One region of the Eubacterium sp. AB3007 genome, then DNA from elsewhere that is predicted to be linked to it. Evidence: riboswitches for the same ligand, from Rfam matches in the RefSeq annotation. Region 1 holds a riboswitch; each other region holds the start of a gene.
What was found. A riboswitch is a leader RNA that binds a small molecule or an ion and turns the genes downstream of it on or off. The one in region 1 is predicted to bind cobalamin.
Positions count from the first base shown of each region.

Region 2: linked by a shared signal. The riboswitch ahead of P156_RS0104450 (hypothetical protein) and the one ahead of P156_RS0107695 (ABC transporter substrate-binding protein) in region 1 are both predicted to bind cobalamin.
Region 3: linked by a shared signal. The riboswitch ahead of P156_RS0105980 (hypothetical protein) and the one ahead of P156_RS0107695 (ABC transporter substrate-binding protein) in region 1 are both predicted to bind cobalamin.

Region 1 covers NZ_JIAD01000001.1:1,625,070-1,629,853, reverse strand. Annotated here, with positions in the region: gene P156_RS0107705 (glutathione peroxidase) at 1-324, shown strand, start outside; gene P156_RS0107700 (cation diffusion facilitator family transporter) at 432-1,577, shown strand; cobalamin riboswitch at 1,720-1,904, shown strand; gene P156_RS0107695 (ABC transporter substrate-binding protein) at 1,980-3,488, shown strand; gene P156_RS0107690 (ABC transporter permease) at 3,572-4,495, shown strand; gene P156_RS0107685 (ABC transporter permease) at 4,492-4,784, shown strand, end outside.
Region 2 covers NZ_JIAD01000001.1:884,278-889,061, reverse strand. Annotated here, with positions in the region: gene P156_RS0104470 (prephenate dehydratase domain-containing protein) at 1-796, shown strand, start outside; gene P156_RS0104465 (chorismate mutase) at 798-1,058, shown strand; gene P156_RS11565 (shikimate kinase) at 1,079-2,269, shown strand; gene aroQ (type II 3-dehydroquinate dehydratase) at 2,269-2,700, shown strand; cobalamin riboswitch at 2,718-2,900, shown strand; gene P156_RS0104450 (hypothetical protein) at 3,073-4,784, shown strand, end outside.
Region 3 covers NZ_JIAD01000001.1:1,217,407-1,222,190, forward strand. Annotated here, with positions in the region: gene P156_RS0105975 (hypothetical protein) at 1-232, opposite strand, end outside; gene P156_RS0105980 (hypothetical protein) at 312-2,357, opposite strand; cobalamin riboswitch at 2,527-2,734, opposite strand; cobalamin riboswitch at 2,969-3,190, shown strand; gene P156_RS0105985 (carboxypeptidase-like regulatory domain-containing protein) at 3,376-4,784, shown strand, end outside.

The DNA.
Region 1 (4,784 bases):
TTCTGCACCCTCAAGTTCGGGGCGGAGTTCCCCCAGTTCGCCAAGATCGATGTGAATGGGGAGACGGCGGATCCGCTGTTCGCGTGGCTTGCTACAGAGAAGCCCTTCCAGGGATTTGGCAAAGGCTTGAAGAGCGCAGCACTGAACAAGTTCGCCAAGGCCAACAACAAAGCCTTCGGGGACAAAACCTACATCGGCTGGAACTTCACCAAGTTCCTCGTCGACCGGGAGGGAAATGTGGTCGCCCGGTTCGAGCCCACCGAGGATATGAAGGCTGTCAGATCGGCAGTGGAGAAATGTGTCAAAGGGGACGGTTCTTTTTGACACACTCCCCTGTAGGATAACGACAAGTTGAGGGAATTTGCGTCGAAAGTGTGTCAAAAAGAACCGTCCCTCCTGACACACTCTGACGTACTGGAAGGAGAACAAGGATGAACAATGAAAGTCTGGATGCGCTGGAACTATCGATGAACCGGGAGAAGGTGATCGTCAGGACCAGCATCATAGGGATCGCAGCCAACGTGCTGCTGGCAGCCTTCAAGGCCGTGATCGGCGTGCTTTCCAACTCCATCGCCATCACACTGGACGCGGTGAACAACCTGTCGGATGCGTTGTCCTCCGTGATCACCATTATCGGAGCCAAACTGGGGGCCAAGCTGCCGGATAAGAAACACCCGCTGGGTTACGGCAGGATCGAATACCTGAGCTCCATGCTGGTGGCGGCCATCGTGCTCTACGCCGGGATCACCTCCCTGGTAGAGTCGGTGAAGAAGATCATCCATCCCGAGACAGCCAACTACGCCACCGTCTCGCTGGTGATCATCGCAGTGGCGATCGTGGTGAAGCTTATCCTGGGCCGGTATGTAAAGAGACAGGGCCAGAAGGTGAACTCCGGAGCACTGATCGCCTCCGGATCTGATGCCTCCTTCGATGCGATCCTGTCCGCCTCCGTCCTGGCTTCCGCCATCATCTATTTGATCTGGGGCATCTCCCTGGAAGCCTACGTGGGCGTGGTGATCTCCCTGGTGATCATCAAGGCGGGTGTCGAGATGATGATCGAGACGCTGAATGACATCATCGGGCAGAGGGGCAACGCGGAGACCAGCCTGCGCATCCGGGAGATCCTGACGCAGGAACCGGAGGTGCGCGGCGCTTACGACCTGACGCTCTTCAATTACGGGCCGGACAAGTACTACGGTTCCGTGCACCTGGAACTGCCTGACACAATGACCGTAGACGAGGTGGACCAACTGACTCGCCGGGCGCAGGCTCGCGTTTTCAAGGAGACGGGAGTTATCCTCACGGGTATTGGAGTCTATTCTTACAACACCAGCGACGATGAGGCGGCGCAGATTCGGAACACGGTACAGAAGACCGTCATGTCCCATGACTGGGCGCTGCAGCTCCACGGATTCTACGCTGATACCGAAGCGAAGTCCATGCGTTTCGATGTGGTCCTCAGTTTTGATGTGGACAAAGCCGACGCGGTAGGGATCATGTCGCAGGAAGTACAGGCGCTGTATCCCGATTACCATATCATGATCCTGCCCGACGTGGACGTGGTGGATCTGGCGTAGGATATACCAGGGGGTGTGCCAAAGGGTGTGTCAAAGGGGACGGTTCTTTTTGACACACTTACCGAGTGTGTCAAAAAGAACCGTCCCCTTTGACACACCCCCTTGACCGTTTTCATATTCTGGTGTAAAATCAGACAACAGTTAAATATAATGAACATCTGCAATCAGCCTTGATGCTGAGGAAGTCCGGTGAGATCCCGGTACAGTTTATCCCTGCTGTAATGGGGAATCGAACGCTGCATAAACCATTGGGAAATGAACATCCTGAGAAGGGCGGCAAGTAGGTTTGACCCCGAGTCAGAAGACCGCAGATGTGAAGCATGGGTGCTGTCGTAGGCATAAGCGATAGGTATTTTTGTTTGCCATCACGCGGACATCCATGAGGAGAGAAAGGAGAGTCTTATGAAGAAGAAACTTGTTTTGTTGCTCCTCAGCCTCTCGGTCGTGGCGCTGGTATTGGCCGGCTGCGGCGGAGGAGATAACGGAGGAGAGTCGGAAGAGGCAACTGCAGATGGCCCGATCGTGGTCGGCTGCAGCTATGTCGCCGGAAATACCAACCCGGTGGACAGTGCCTGGGATCTGACTTCCCACGGCATCAGCGAAGGGATCTACATGCAGGATGCCAAGGGCAACCTGGTATCCCGCTTTGTGCAAAAGCTCGAGCGAAAGGATGACCTGACCTGGACCGCGACGCTCACCGGGAAGGTGAAGTTCAGCGATGGCTCAGACTGCGATGCCAAGGCGCTGGCGGACTGCATGAACTACCTGCAGAAGAACAACGAGATGGCGAACGGCACGGCGGGCGTGGTGAAGTTTACCGCCGAGAAGGACGGCACGCTGACCATCAAGACCGAGAAACCGACCCCGGTGATGGAGTCGCTGCTGGCAGAGTGGTGCAACGTGGTGTTCAAGCAGGACGGGGATGACTTCCTCTACACGGGTCCGTATATGGTCAAGAAGCTGGACTCCGAGGTATCCCTCGAGCTGGAGCCGAACCCCTACTACGACGACCGGGCAGAGCAGCGTTCGGATGTCACCCTGAAGGTGTTCAGCGATACGGCCGCCATGGAGCAGGCTTTTGAGGCAGGGGAGGTAGACCTGATGTTCGGTCTCACTCCGGAAAGCGCTGAGACACTGAAGGGGAAAGGGTTCACCGTCAAGGATTATGATGCGGGTTACCAGTACTTCGGGTTCACCAATCTGAAGGACGGCCCCATGAAAGACGCCGACGTGCGCAAGGCCATCGATCTGCTGCTGGATAGAGAGGAAATGGTCAAGGCTCTACAGGGCGGCCGGGTGGCCAATGGTATTTTTGCTCAGTACTATTCCTTCGCGGGAGATGTGAAGGTGGAGACAAAGGCGGAAGAGGCCGCCAAACTGCTGGAGAAGGCGGGCTACAAGAAGAACGACGAGGGCTACTATGAGAAGGACGGGAAGAAGCTGACCCTTCACATGGTAACCTACTCCGCACGGGCGGATCTGCCGATCCTGATGCAGCTGGCCGCTTCTCAGCTGACGACAGCAGGGATCGACAGCAAGACCGATGTGGTGGATGACATCAACGCCAACCTGGAGGGCGGCGACTACGACCTGGTGTTCTACGCGCAGCACACCGCACCCTCTGGTGAGCCATCGGCCTTCCTGAACATGGCGCTTGCCAAGGACGGAAGCAGAAACTATGCCGGCTACAGCAGCGACAAAGTCAACAAGCTGTTGGACGAGATGGGAAAGACGCAGCCGGGTAAGGACAGAGACAAGCAGTCCAGAGACATCCAGGCCATCGTGGCAGAAGATCTGCCCATGATCTACCTGGTGGATCCTCAGTGGCACGTGGCTTTGTCCGAGAGAGTCAAGGCATATGAGCCATACTGCGGCGACTACTACTGCGTCAACGCAGAACTCGGCCTGTAAAACCAATCTATTTGCGAGCGGCGGGCACACTCTGTGGGCCCGCCTGTCTTTTGGGCGGGCTAGTCCCGCCGGGTGATGAAGTTATGAGGAATGCAATACGATTTCTGAGCAAGTGGTGCCTGATCTTCCTGGTGACCTCGGCGCTGATCTTTCTGGCGGTGCGGATGATGCCCACCACCCCGGTGGACAAGTGGCTGGATGCCTACCACCTGCCGCACACGGCGGAGAACGAGGCCTATGTGAAGGAGAAGATGGGGCTGGATGAGCCGCTGATCTTCCAGTATACCGGCTGGATCGGTAACTTCCTGCGGGGAGACTGGGGTGTCTCGCTGGTGTCGGGAGAGAACATCCGGGAGCGGTTCCTGGCCAAGATGCCCTACTCCTTTTCCATCGGGATCATCGGGATCCTGCTGGGTGCCGTTGGAGCCTTCTTCCTGGGGTATCGGGCCGCCCTCACCCGAAGCGGACGCTGGGACAGGATCACCACGGGCATGACGGTCTTCTGTCAGAGTGTGCCCATGTTCATCCTGTCCATCCTGATCATCAATGCCTTTGGGGTGAAGCTCGGGATCGCCAGTTTCTTTACGGGAGACGGGCGATACTCTATCCTGGCGGCGATACTGCTGACGGCTTTGTACAGCATCGGCGGGCTGTCCCGGGTGGTGCGCGCCGCGTTTCGGGAGGAGATGGGACAAAGCTATGTGAAGTTCATGGTCTCCAGAGGGTTTGCGCCGGAGGAGGTACTGTGGAAGCACGCGTACAAGCCGCCGCTGGCCAGCCTGATTGCGGCGGTGATCACACGGTTTGCCGGGGTGTTCGGCGGGAGCACGGTGCTGGAGTTCGCCTTTGCGATCCCGGGGCTGTCTACCATGCTGGTCTCTGCCATGGACAGCAGGGACTATACAATCCTGCAGACCTATATCCTGGTGGTGGTCCTCTGGATGTTTCTCGTGCATCTGGTGCTCCATCTGGTTCTGTATTTGCTGGGAGCAAGGAGGGGAGCATGAAGAGGAGATACATTCTGTGGGGCGCGTTTTTGGTGTTTGTGCTCCTTTTGTTTCTGATCCCCCACCAGAACATCAAACTGACGGATATGCTGCATACCTACCAGGGCTGTGGTCCGGCCCACTGGCTGGGGACAGACAATCTTGGCAGGGATCTGTTCGCCCTGATGGTCACGGGAGGACAGCGGACGCTGATCGTGGTCTTTCTGGCCACAGGGATCTCCTTTGCGGGGGGCTCGCTGCTGGGGATGATCGGCGCCTACAAGGGCGGCCTGGTGAAGACGGTGATCCA
Region 2 (4,784 bases), 740 kb from region 1:
TCAGGGCGTACAGGGAGCGTATCAGCAGCAGGCCTGTGACCGGCTTTTCTCCATGCCGCAGATCATGTACGCAAGGAATTTCAACGGCGTTTTCGCTGCCATCGAGCAGGGGCTATGCCAGTACGGGGTGCTGCCGCTGGAGAACAGCACGGCGGGCTCCGTCAACAGCATTTACGAACTGATGAGCAAGTACAGGTTCTATATCGTCCGAAGCGTGCGGCTGAAGATCGATCACTGTCTTCTGGCGAAGAAGGGCACAAAGCAAGGCGAGATCAGGGAGATCTTTTCCCACGAGATGGCTATTCTTCAGTGTCAGGACTACCTGAAGAATTTTGCGGGAGTGAAGGTGACGGTGTGCAGCAACACCGCAGAAGCGGCAGAACGCGTGGCTAGTTCGCAGCGCCGTGATGTGGCTGCCCTGGCTTCCTATGAGTGTACGGAACTCTACGACTTGGTGTGCCTGGAGGATTCTGTACAGGATAGCGAAAACAACTACACCAGGTTCATTTGTATTAGCAAGGATCTGGAGATCTACCCGGGGGCCAACAAGACCTCGATGATGCTGTCCGTGGCACATCGTCCGGGGGCGCTGTACAATGTGCTTTCCAGTTTCAATGCGCTGGGGATCAACATTTCCAAACTGGAGTCAAGGCCCATCGGCAGTCGGGATTTTGTGTACCGCTTCTATTTTGATATCGATGCGGAGGCGTACTCAGAAAAGTTTATTCGTCTGATGAACCAGATCCAGGAACTGTCTGCGGAGTTCCGTTATCTTGGAAGCTACAGCGAGGTATGACATGGAATTGAAGGACTACAGAGCTGAGATCGACAGGATCGACAGGGAGATCGTCTCACTGTTTCAGCAGCGCATGCGGACCTGCGAAGGGATCGCCAGATACAAGCAGGCAAACAACCTGCCCGTGATGGATACTGGCCGGGAACTGGAGAAGATCGATCAGGTCAGGGGACTTGTTGATAAGGATATGGAAAAATATATAGAATTGTTATATAATGTAATTATGAAGATGAGCCGAGCTCATCAGAAGGAAATCGTGTAGAACTAACTTAGGAGGAGAACATGGCTAAGTATGGTCTGATCGGGGAACACCTTTCCCACAGTTATTCCCCGATGATCCATAAGATGTTCGGGGATTATGAGTATGATCTGCTGGAAGTGACGGAAGAGGAACTGCCCTCCCTGTTGCATTCCGAGGAGTACCAGGGGTTTAATGTGACGATACCGTACAAGACCATCGTATCGGGGATGTGTGACGAGATCAGCAATACCGCACACAGGATCGGAGCGGTGAACACAGTGGTGAAGCGGGAGGATGGCACGCTGTACGGCTGCAACACCGATTATCTGGGATTTCGCTATCTGATGGAGAAGAACAAGATCTACCCCGGTGGTCAGAAGTGTCTGATCTTCGGAAGCGGAGGAGCGTCCAGGACGATCCAGTGTGTGCTGGAGGATCTCGGTGCCAAGGAGATCGTCGTCATCTCCCGCAACACAGAGGAGAACTACAACAACATCGGCCGTCACCACGATGCTACGATCCTGGTCAACGCGACACCGGTGGGCATGTACCCGGACAACCTGCGGAAGCTGGTGGATCTGGGGCAGTTCGACGAACTGAAGGGCGTTGTGGATGTGATCTACAATCCGGCGCGGACGCTTCTGATCCTGGACGCAGAGGCTCGGGGGATCCCCTGTGCCAGCGGCCTTGACATGCTGGTCGCGCAAGCCTGGGAGTCAAGCGAGCTCTTCCAGGGGACGGACATTGACAAGGACGAGATACTGGAGGTAGCAGAAGCCTTGCGGGCGGAGATGCAGAACATGATCCTGATCGGTATGCCGGGAGCCGGCAAGACCATGCTGGGACGTAAGATGGCCAAGGCCCAGGGAAGGGAATTCCTGGACGTGGACGACATGGTGGAAGAACGGGAAGGCATGTCGGTTGCAGAGATCTTTGCCCAGAAGGGGGAGGCCTACTTCCGGAAGATCGAGACAGAGGAACTGGAGAAGGCCTGCAAGCGGACCGGCGTGGTGATCGCCACCGGTGGTGGTGTGGTGAAGACCAAGCGTAACTACAACATTATCCGCCAGAACGGACGGGTGGTCTGGATCAAGCGGGATCTGGACAAGCTGGAGACAGACGGAAGACCGCTCTCCATCTCCACACCGGTGCAGCAGCTGTACGACGAGCGGAAGGATCTCTACGAGTCGTGGAGCGACTATTTTATCGATAATAACCAGGAGATGAAATGATGCGTGTCATGGTCATCAACGGTCCCAATCTGAATATGCTCGGGATTCGGGAACCGGAAATCTACGGGAGCAAGACCTACGAGGATCTGATCCATTACATGGAAGGGGCTGCAGAGGCGCTGGACGTGGAGATCGTGGAGTTCTACCAGTCCAACCACGAGGGGGATCTGGTCGATGCAATCCAACGGGCCTACAGCACTTGCGACGGGATTGTGATCAACCCGGGGGCCTACACTCACACCAGCATCGCGCTTTTGGATGCGGTGAAGACAGTAGGACTTCCCGTGGTGGAGGTGCACATCTCCGACCCGGACAAACGGGAGACGTTCCGCAAGCGGTCGTATATCCGCAGAGCCTGCATCGCCACGGTGAAGGGCATGGGGCTGGATGGGTATATCGAGGCACTGAAGATATTGACAAGACATCAATAATATGATATAAATAGTGATGTTTGTTTCAATTTTTGTGTTCTCTCGCAAGAGAGCTAAGAGGGAAACAGGTGAAAGTCCTGTGCGTTCCCGACGCTGTAATTGATTTGGGTCCTTCACTATGCCAATGGCTTTGTCTGCTGTGAAGGCGAGGGGCCGTATCGTCATGAGCCAGAAGACCTGCACAAAGATTATTTATATATGTAGCGGATGACTATATGTATAGATCGAGAGAGGACACACCTTGGCATAATGAAGGTACTGGCTTAGGCAGGCGAGTCCGATGTTTACGTAATGTTGCTTACAGGAAATCTGTGTGATCGAACGGTTTTATATGGGCCTCCGTTGCATATGAGATGCAAAGGAGGTTTTTAATTGAAGAAAATCGGAAGTAGACTGACAGTAATCATGTTGTCTGTCATGTTGGTGGTGACCATGATGGTGCCATCGGTCTCGTTTGCGGCAGATGGCAGTGAGACAGAAGGGATACAGGAAGCCACTGCGGCACCGGCGCAGGTGCTGGAGGATGGTACGTATAGTGCGGTGGCCACCACGGACAGCGGAATGTTCAAGTTTTCAAAATGTACCCTGTATGTGCAGGATGGTATTATGAGTGCGGTGCTGTCCCTCTCAGGGAGCGGGTTCAACCGCCTGTACCTTGGATCGGCCAAGAAAGCAGCGTCTGCAAATGCAGACGATCTTCTTTACTATGCTGATGAGGATGGGCATTTCACATTCTGGCCTGTACCGGTGCGGGCGCTGGACGAAGAGATCCAGGTCGCGGCGCATGCCTATAGAGACGGCAGAGATACCTGGTATGATCACAAGGTGACCATCAAATCTGCAGGATTGAGCAAGGTGAGTGATGGCATACAGCGTCCTTCTAAGAAACTGGAAGCAGCAAAATACATCCAGCAGCATTACGTTGCGGAAGGGATCTTTGCGGACGAGGGCGATGCTACGCTGTCGGGAGATGGCTATCTGGTATCTGCTTACAACGACAAGGGCGAGAAGGTAGAGGCCTTGAAGCTTAAGCAGCCGGAGAATGGCATCTTCAAAAGCGGATGGACGTTCTCGGATGAGACGCTGTTTGGTGGCGCAAAGTCCTCGGGCAGCAGTTTCTCTCTGGAAGAACTCAAGGAAGACACCAAGGTAGAGGCAACTCTGTCTCTGTATAAGCCGACCGAAAAGGACGAGGCGATCGATGCTGGGACTGCGGAGCCTCTGGCCTCACAGGCGTTCACCCTGTATCTGTCCGCCAGCCCGGCAGAGTCCGCGGCGAGCATCCAGGCAGTGGATGTGCGCACCGGTGAAGTCGTGACCGAGGGCGTAGAGATCAAGGTCACCTGGAAGATTTCCAGAAAAAAGACCGGAGAAGTGAAACCGGATCAGGATGGAAAATACAAGTTGACGCCCGGGACCAAGTATACGGTTAAGGCGACGACGACTGCGGCCTCTGGGTATTATACAGGAAACCAGGTAGAAGGCCGCAGCTATACAGGCAGCTTTGTGCCGAAGACAGTGAGTGAGACCTACGAGATCCCCGTTGTCCCGGAGAAGGACTGTAAGGACCTGATGACGGTCAAGATCATCGATGAGGAGACTGGGGAACCAGTTCCCCAGGCAGAGCTCAAAGTCTCTGTAGGCAAGATAAATGATATTCAGCCAGAGGATGGCAAGTACAGTGTCTGGCACGGCGTCTACACCAACTGTTCGGTGACGGCAGATGGCTATCTGGCCCAGACGGCACGTGTCATTCCGGATCAGCGCGATTACGAGGCCGTGGTGGCGATCCGCAAACCTAGGACCTACCGCGTCAAGCCCCTGTGTGAGGTTCCCTTAGGGTATCCTGAGATGAAGAACAAGACTGTTCAGGCCTTCTTCGATGGGAATGCGGACAGCCCCATGGAAGCCGAGGAGGATGGGGCATATGTGCTGAAGGAGAAAGAACGAGTACAGTTCGTCGTTCAGTCGGAGAACTATTTGGAATGTAAGTGGTTCTATACGGCAGGAAACAAAGATCCGGAGATCCTTGATGTGACCACTACCCCGGCTAGCAAACCCAGCGCGACGAACAAGACACTCCT
Region 3 (4,784 bases), 410 kb from region 1:
GTTCTTCCTGGGGCGGTTCGGGAGTGACCACCGGCTCCTCTGCCGGAGCCTCCTCCTGGACCTTCTCCTCTTCGGCTTCTGGTTTCTCCTTCTCGACCTGAGTTTCTGTCTGGGCCTTCTTCTGGACCGGCTCCTCCGTCCCATCCTCCGCAAAGCCCATGGCAGCAGTGGACATCACCATCATCAGGATCAGTCCTATGGAAATCAGTTTTTTGATCGTTTTCTCCTTCAATTTATTTCTCCTTAAAACTTATGAAGGGAAAACCCGCTCTGTGGCGGGTTTCCCATATAAAAGATTGTCTGGAGCAATCTTATTTCACCTTGACGGTCTTGGTCGTGGCCTTCCCGAAGATATCGGTCTTCTCGACGGTCTTGTAGCCGCGGATGGTCACGATATACTTTGTCTTCTTCTTGAGCCCCTTGATGACCTTCTTCTTGGCTTTGACACTAACCTTCAGAGTCTTGACAGGCTTCTTGGTCTTCTGCTCAACGACCATGATCTGGTAGCCGGCGAACTTGGTGTTCTTCTTCCATTTAACAGTTATTTTCTTCTTTCCCTTCTTGACCTTTACCTTGGCCAGAGCGATGTTCTTGATCTTGTTCTGCTCGGTTTTGATCCTATCGGTTTTGATCCTATTGGCCTTGGCGGTAGCAGCCTGCTTCCCAGTGTTGGAAGTAGTCGAAGGCTTAGTTGTCTTTTTGACCAGCCCTTTCACTGCGTCATCAATAGCTTTCGCCATCAAATCAACCTCATCCTGCTGTGTCGCGAACTTATCCTTCTTACCTACGGCCTCTTTCGCCTTTGTTACTGCTGCTACTGTTTCGTCAGTATAAATACTCAGATCTCCAGGAATCTTTGCGATAGCGGCATCCACTGCCGTGTAATCGGCAATACTTGGATCGATCACTAATGTACCATTCCCTTCGTCCAATGTTGCGATCCGTTCATACCATGTACCGTTCTTCTTCGATTTCAGAGACAGATAAAACGGCTCTCCATTCGCCAGCGTCTTCAGAGTTTCAGGCTGCCCAAAGGTCTCCACCCATTTGACGGGGATCGTAAACACATTTCCATCCGCAAGCGCAATCGTCTTCTCAGCCGCATTTGCCTCTGCAAACGTTCCGACAAACGCCTCGCTGTAAGACTCACTTCCCATCTCGAGAACAAGATCAGCCTTGTAGTTATTAGAATTTGGCCCCCCAACTGTATCCAACTTTGCGGAGTTCACCTTCAGCATCTTGACATTGTTTGTCACTGTGATATCTCTACTGAACTCATAGTCACCTGTAACCAATGTACCTGCCGCACGATCAAGCTCCATCTGTCTGGGATAAAACGCTCTTGCCAGAGAGTTCTGCCCCTGCAGATACTTCTGATAGTAGGAATCAGACACCGCCACCAGCGGCATATAAGACTCCCCATCTTCCACCGGAATTCTGAATTCCCACTTACCGGCTGCATTCAAATAGCCGTGGATCCACGAGTCATTCCCATTATCTTTGCTGCCATCTCCATTGGCTACAGCCTGCTCATAGGTTCCCTTGTACAGTTCATGATAGCCTTTACCGCTAAGAGACATGACCAGGTAAGTCTTCCCCTCTGTGGTTTCCAGCGATGCTGTCTCGGCTTTGAACATGCCAGTGTTATTAGTGATGGCCAGATTAACAGGTTCTTCGATAGTAGTACTCAACGAATACATGATCGGTCTTGGCATACTCGAGGAGACTCCGCCGAAGTAGGTCACACCGTTCAGGTCCACCGGAATCGGGTAGTTATTATTCGAATCGCGCTCGATTGACTTACCACCGACCCACACACTTGGGTATGAAGTCAGTTTGGCTTTCGTTGCCGCACCACTCGTCACATAGATGTTGGCTGTCGCCTGACCGTTCTCCACGGTGACGCTCTCAACCCACCAGTTTCTTGTGCGGCTCGAATCACTCTTACCCTTGTCGGACTGGGAACTGACGGCCGGCTCAGATGTTGTCGTGTAGGTACCATCTGTCAATACGGTGTTCGTATCGATCTCATATGAGCGCACTGCCCACAAAGCGGCCTCCAGAACGCGGCCGTAGGACTGACCGTCTCCGGATGGATGGTTGAATGTTTTGTCGATCGTCGCCTGATCCTCTGCTGAAAGAGCCTCATAGTCGGTCTGAATAGCTTCGACCTTTTCGCGATCCTCAGCTTTGAAATCACGCGGATCGTTGGACAATTCCCCAATCGCTGCTGTAACGCTTTCCAGAGTCGGGCTACTCGTCCCTTCCCCATCCGCAAACGCAGCCACGCTGCTGAATGCAAACACCACACACACTGACAGCAACAGCGTCAGTATCTGTTTCAACTTACTATTCATACTTCCTCCTTCTCATGACACAATGTTTTGTGAAATAACCACGCGCATCGCTGACCGCCCGCATCTTCGGTACGCAGGGCCCAAAAACCAGCACGACCTCCTCCACAAACCATGGAGAAGGTCTACACATAACAAAAGAAATATTGACGAACCTTCTTCGGAAGTTCATGGCATCAATCTCAGATTCGGCAGGTTTCCTGACTCTGGTTCCTCGCAACAGTACGTCTTCTCAGGACTTGCGCCGTTGCAGGCTGTTTCCCAATGACATCGTGTACCGAAACTCCCCATTACAGTGACCGGATCGTCCAGGACTTGCACCTGATTCCCTATTATCCCACGGCCGCGCAGGCCGGGGCACCGAACTGGCTTCGTATTCAGTTTTACGCTTCTAATATTCTACCATAAATCTGCCGCCTGTCAATGAGGAATCTACCGCGGGATGCGGGCCTGAGGAGAAAGGACCCGAATAGCGACAGGAATGTCGCGTGGGGAAACTCTCAGGTGAACAGAGTATTGATTTCGATACTACCCGCACCCCTTCCCTGTGCAGTCATCTTCCAAAGACAGGTTCTGTGTTGACAGTTACCCCATTACCGCAGTATAATTACGGGTGGAATAGTACGCTTTGCAGTGCCCTGCGGTAATAGCGGGGATAATAGGGAATCGGGTGGAAATCCCGAGCGATCCGGTCACTGTGAGGGGAGATGCGTACAGCGATCGCCATTGGACGGCTACGTCAGGTGAATCAGTCGATTCGCCCGCCTCCGCCCGAGAAGGAGCTGTACACGATGGATCCCTGAGCCAGGAAACCTGCTGCATTGTAAGTTGGAGAAACGCTTCCGGAGAAAGCTGTCCAATCACACCATGCAGTGGGGTCTGCATTTTTGATGTGTTTATGAACTGTCTTCTCGCAGGAGGAGGCAGTTTTTCTTGTTGTGGAGAAGGCAATGCCGGCAGAGTTCCCCAGAAGCGTACAAGTCATTTCATCATAAGGATTACAATGAAAGGAAAAGAATCTATGAAAACACACTTGAAAAAGGTGATGGCGCTTCTGCTATCTGCAGCGGTGGCTTTGTCCATGATGAGCGTTCCTGCATTTGCGGACGAAAACCCCACGGGCACAGGCAGCGCGACTCTGGCAGACGGAACCTATACCATCGACGCGGATCATTATGCGTTCGATGGCGGCACCGGCAAGGCCAGGCTGACCTGCACCAGCGTCACCATCAAGGACGGGCAGGCTACAGGTGAGTTCACAGCCAGCAGCGCAAACATGTCACACGTTCATATCGGAACCGTTTCCGCAGAGAGCGAGGAGCTCTCCATATATGATCCGGATACGGACCAGATGGGCGCAGACACTTTTAAGATTGAGAACAAGAAGGTCACCCTGCCTGTAAAACTGAACGAGAAAACAGCGATCAGCGCCAGAACAACGGCGATGTCTCAACCGCACTGGATCAATTACACCTACATGATCACCATCGATCCTTCCCAGAAACCGGATGAACCTGGCCAGGGTGGTTCCGACCAGCCAGCAGACCCCACAGATCCCACCGGCCCCACAGATCCGACAAACCCCACGGATCCTTCCCAGCCAGAAGAGATCACTGACGGGACCTACACCGCAACCGGATTCAAGACAGATGTGACGACCGATGCCAGCGGCATGATCGTGGTATCGAAGGCTACTGTTGTCATCAAGGATGGAAAGGCCACCGCCATCGTCACCATGAAGGGAACCGGCGCCGATCGCTTCTATGTTTCCGACACCGCCACCAAGGACACCATCATCGCTGAGGCCGTGGAAGAAGAAAAGAAAGAAGTCGGCGGCAAGGAAAGCAATCTGTTGGGTGGGCTGATTCTGCCGGAGAGCAACGCTTACACCTTCTGGCCCGTGCCCATCACTCTGGGAGAGCCGAAGGTTTACGCTGCCCGTTCCGCCAGCCACTTTGCCAAGCAGGACAAGACCCCGGACAAGTATTACTACGTCCACGACTTCCAGATCGACAAGGAAAACCTGAAGCGCGTCAGCGACAGCACAGAGATCATGACACCGCAGCAGGATGCTCAGCGCTACATGGACCAGTACTTCTCTAACGGGACCATCAGCAGCGACCATGCGGATGCCATCAAGGGCAAGGGAACCAATGTCACAGTGCCTTACTATGATACTACCGGGACCGAGATAAAAAGTTTTATCTTCAAGCGTAGTAACAAGTTCCGGGCGGGCTGGTTCATCGACAGCAGCATCCTGAAGACGACTTATTTCTCCAGCACCAACCTGAAGAAGATCCGTTATCCGGAAGGCAAAAACGGCACGGTCACCTTCAGCCCGAAAGCAGCCTACAGAGATAGCGGCATGGACTTCACGGCCACGCTAAAACTCTACCCCGCCGACACTGGCTACGATCAGTACGATGGAAA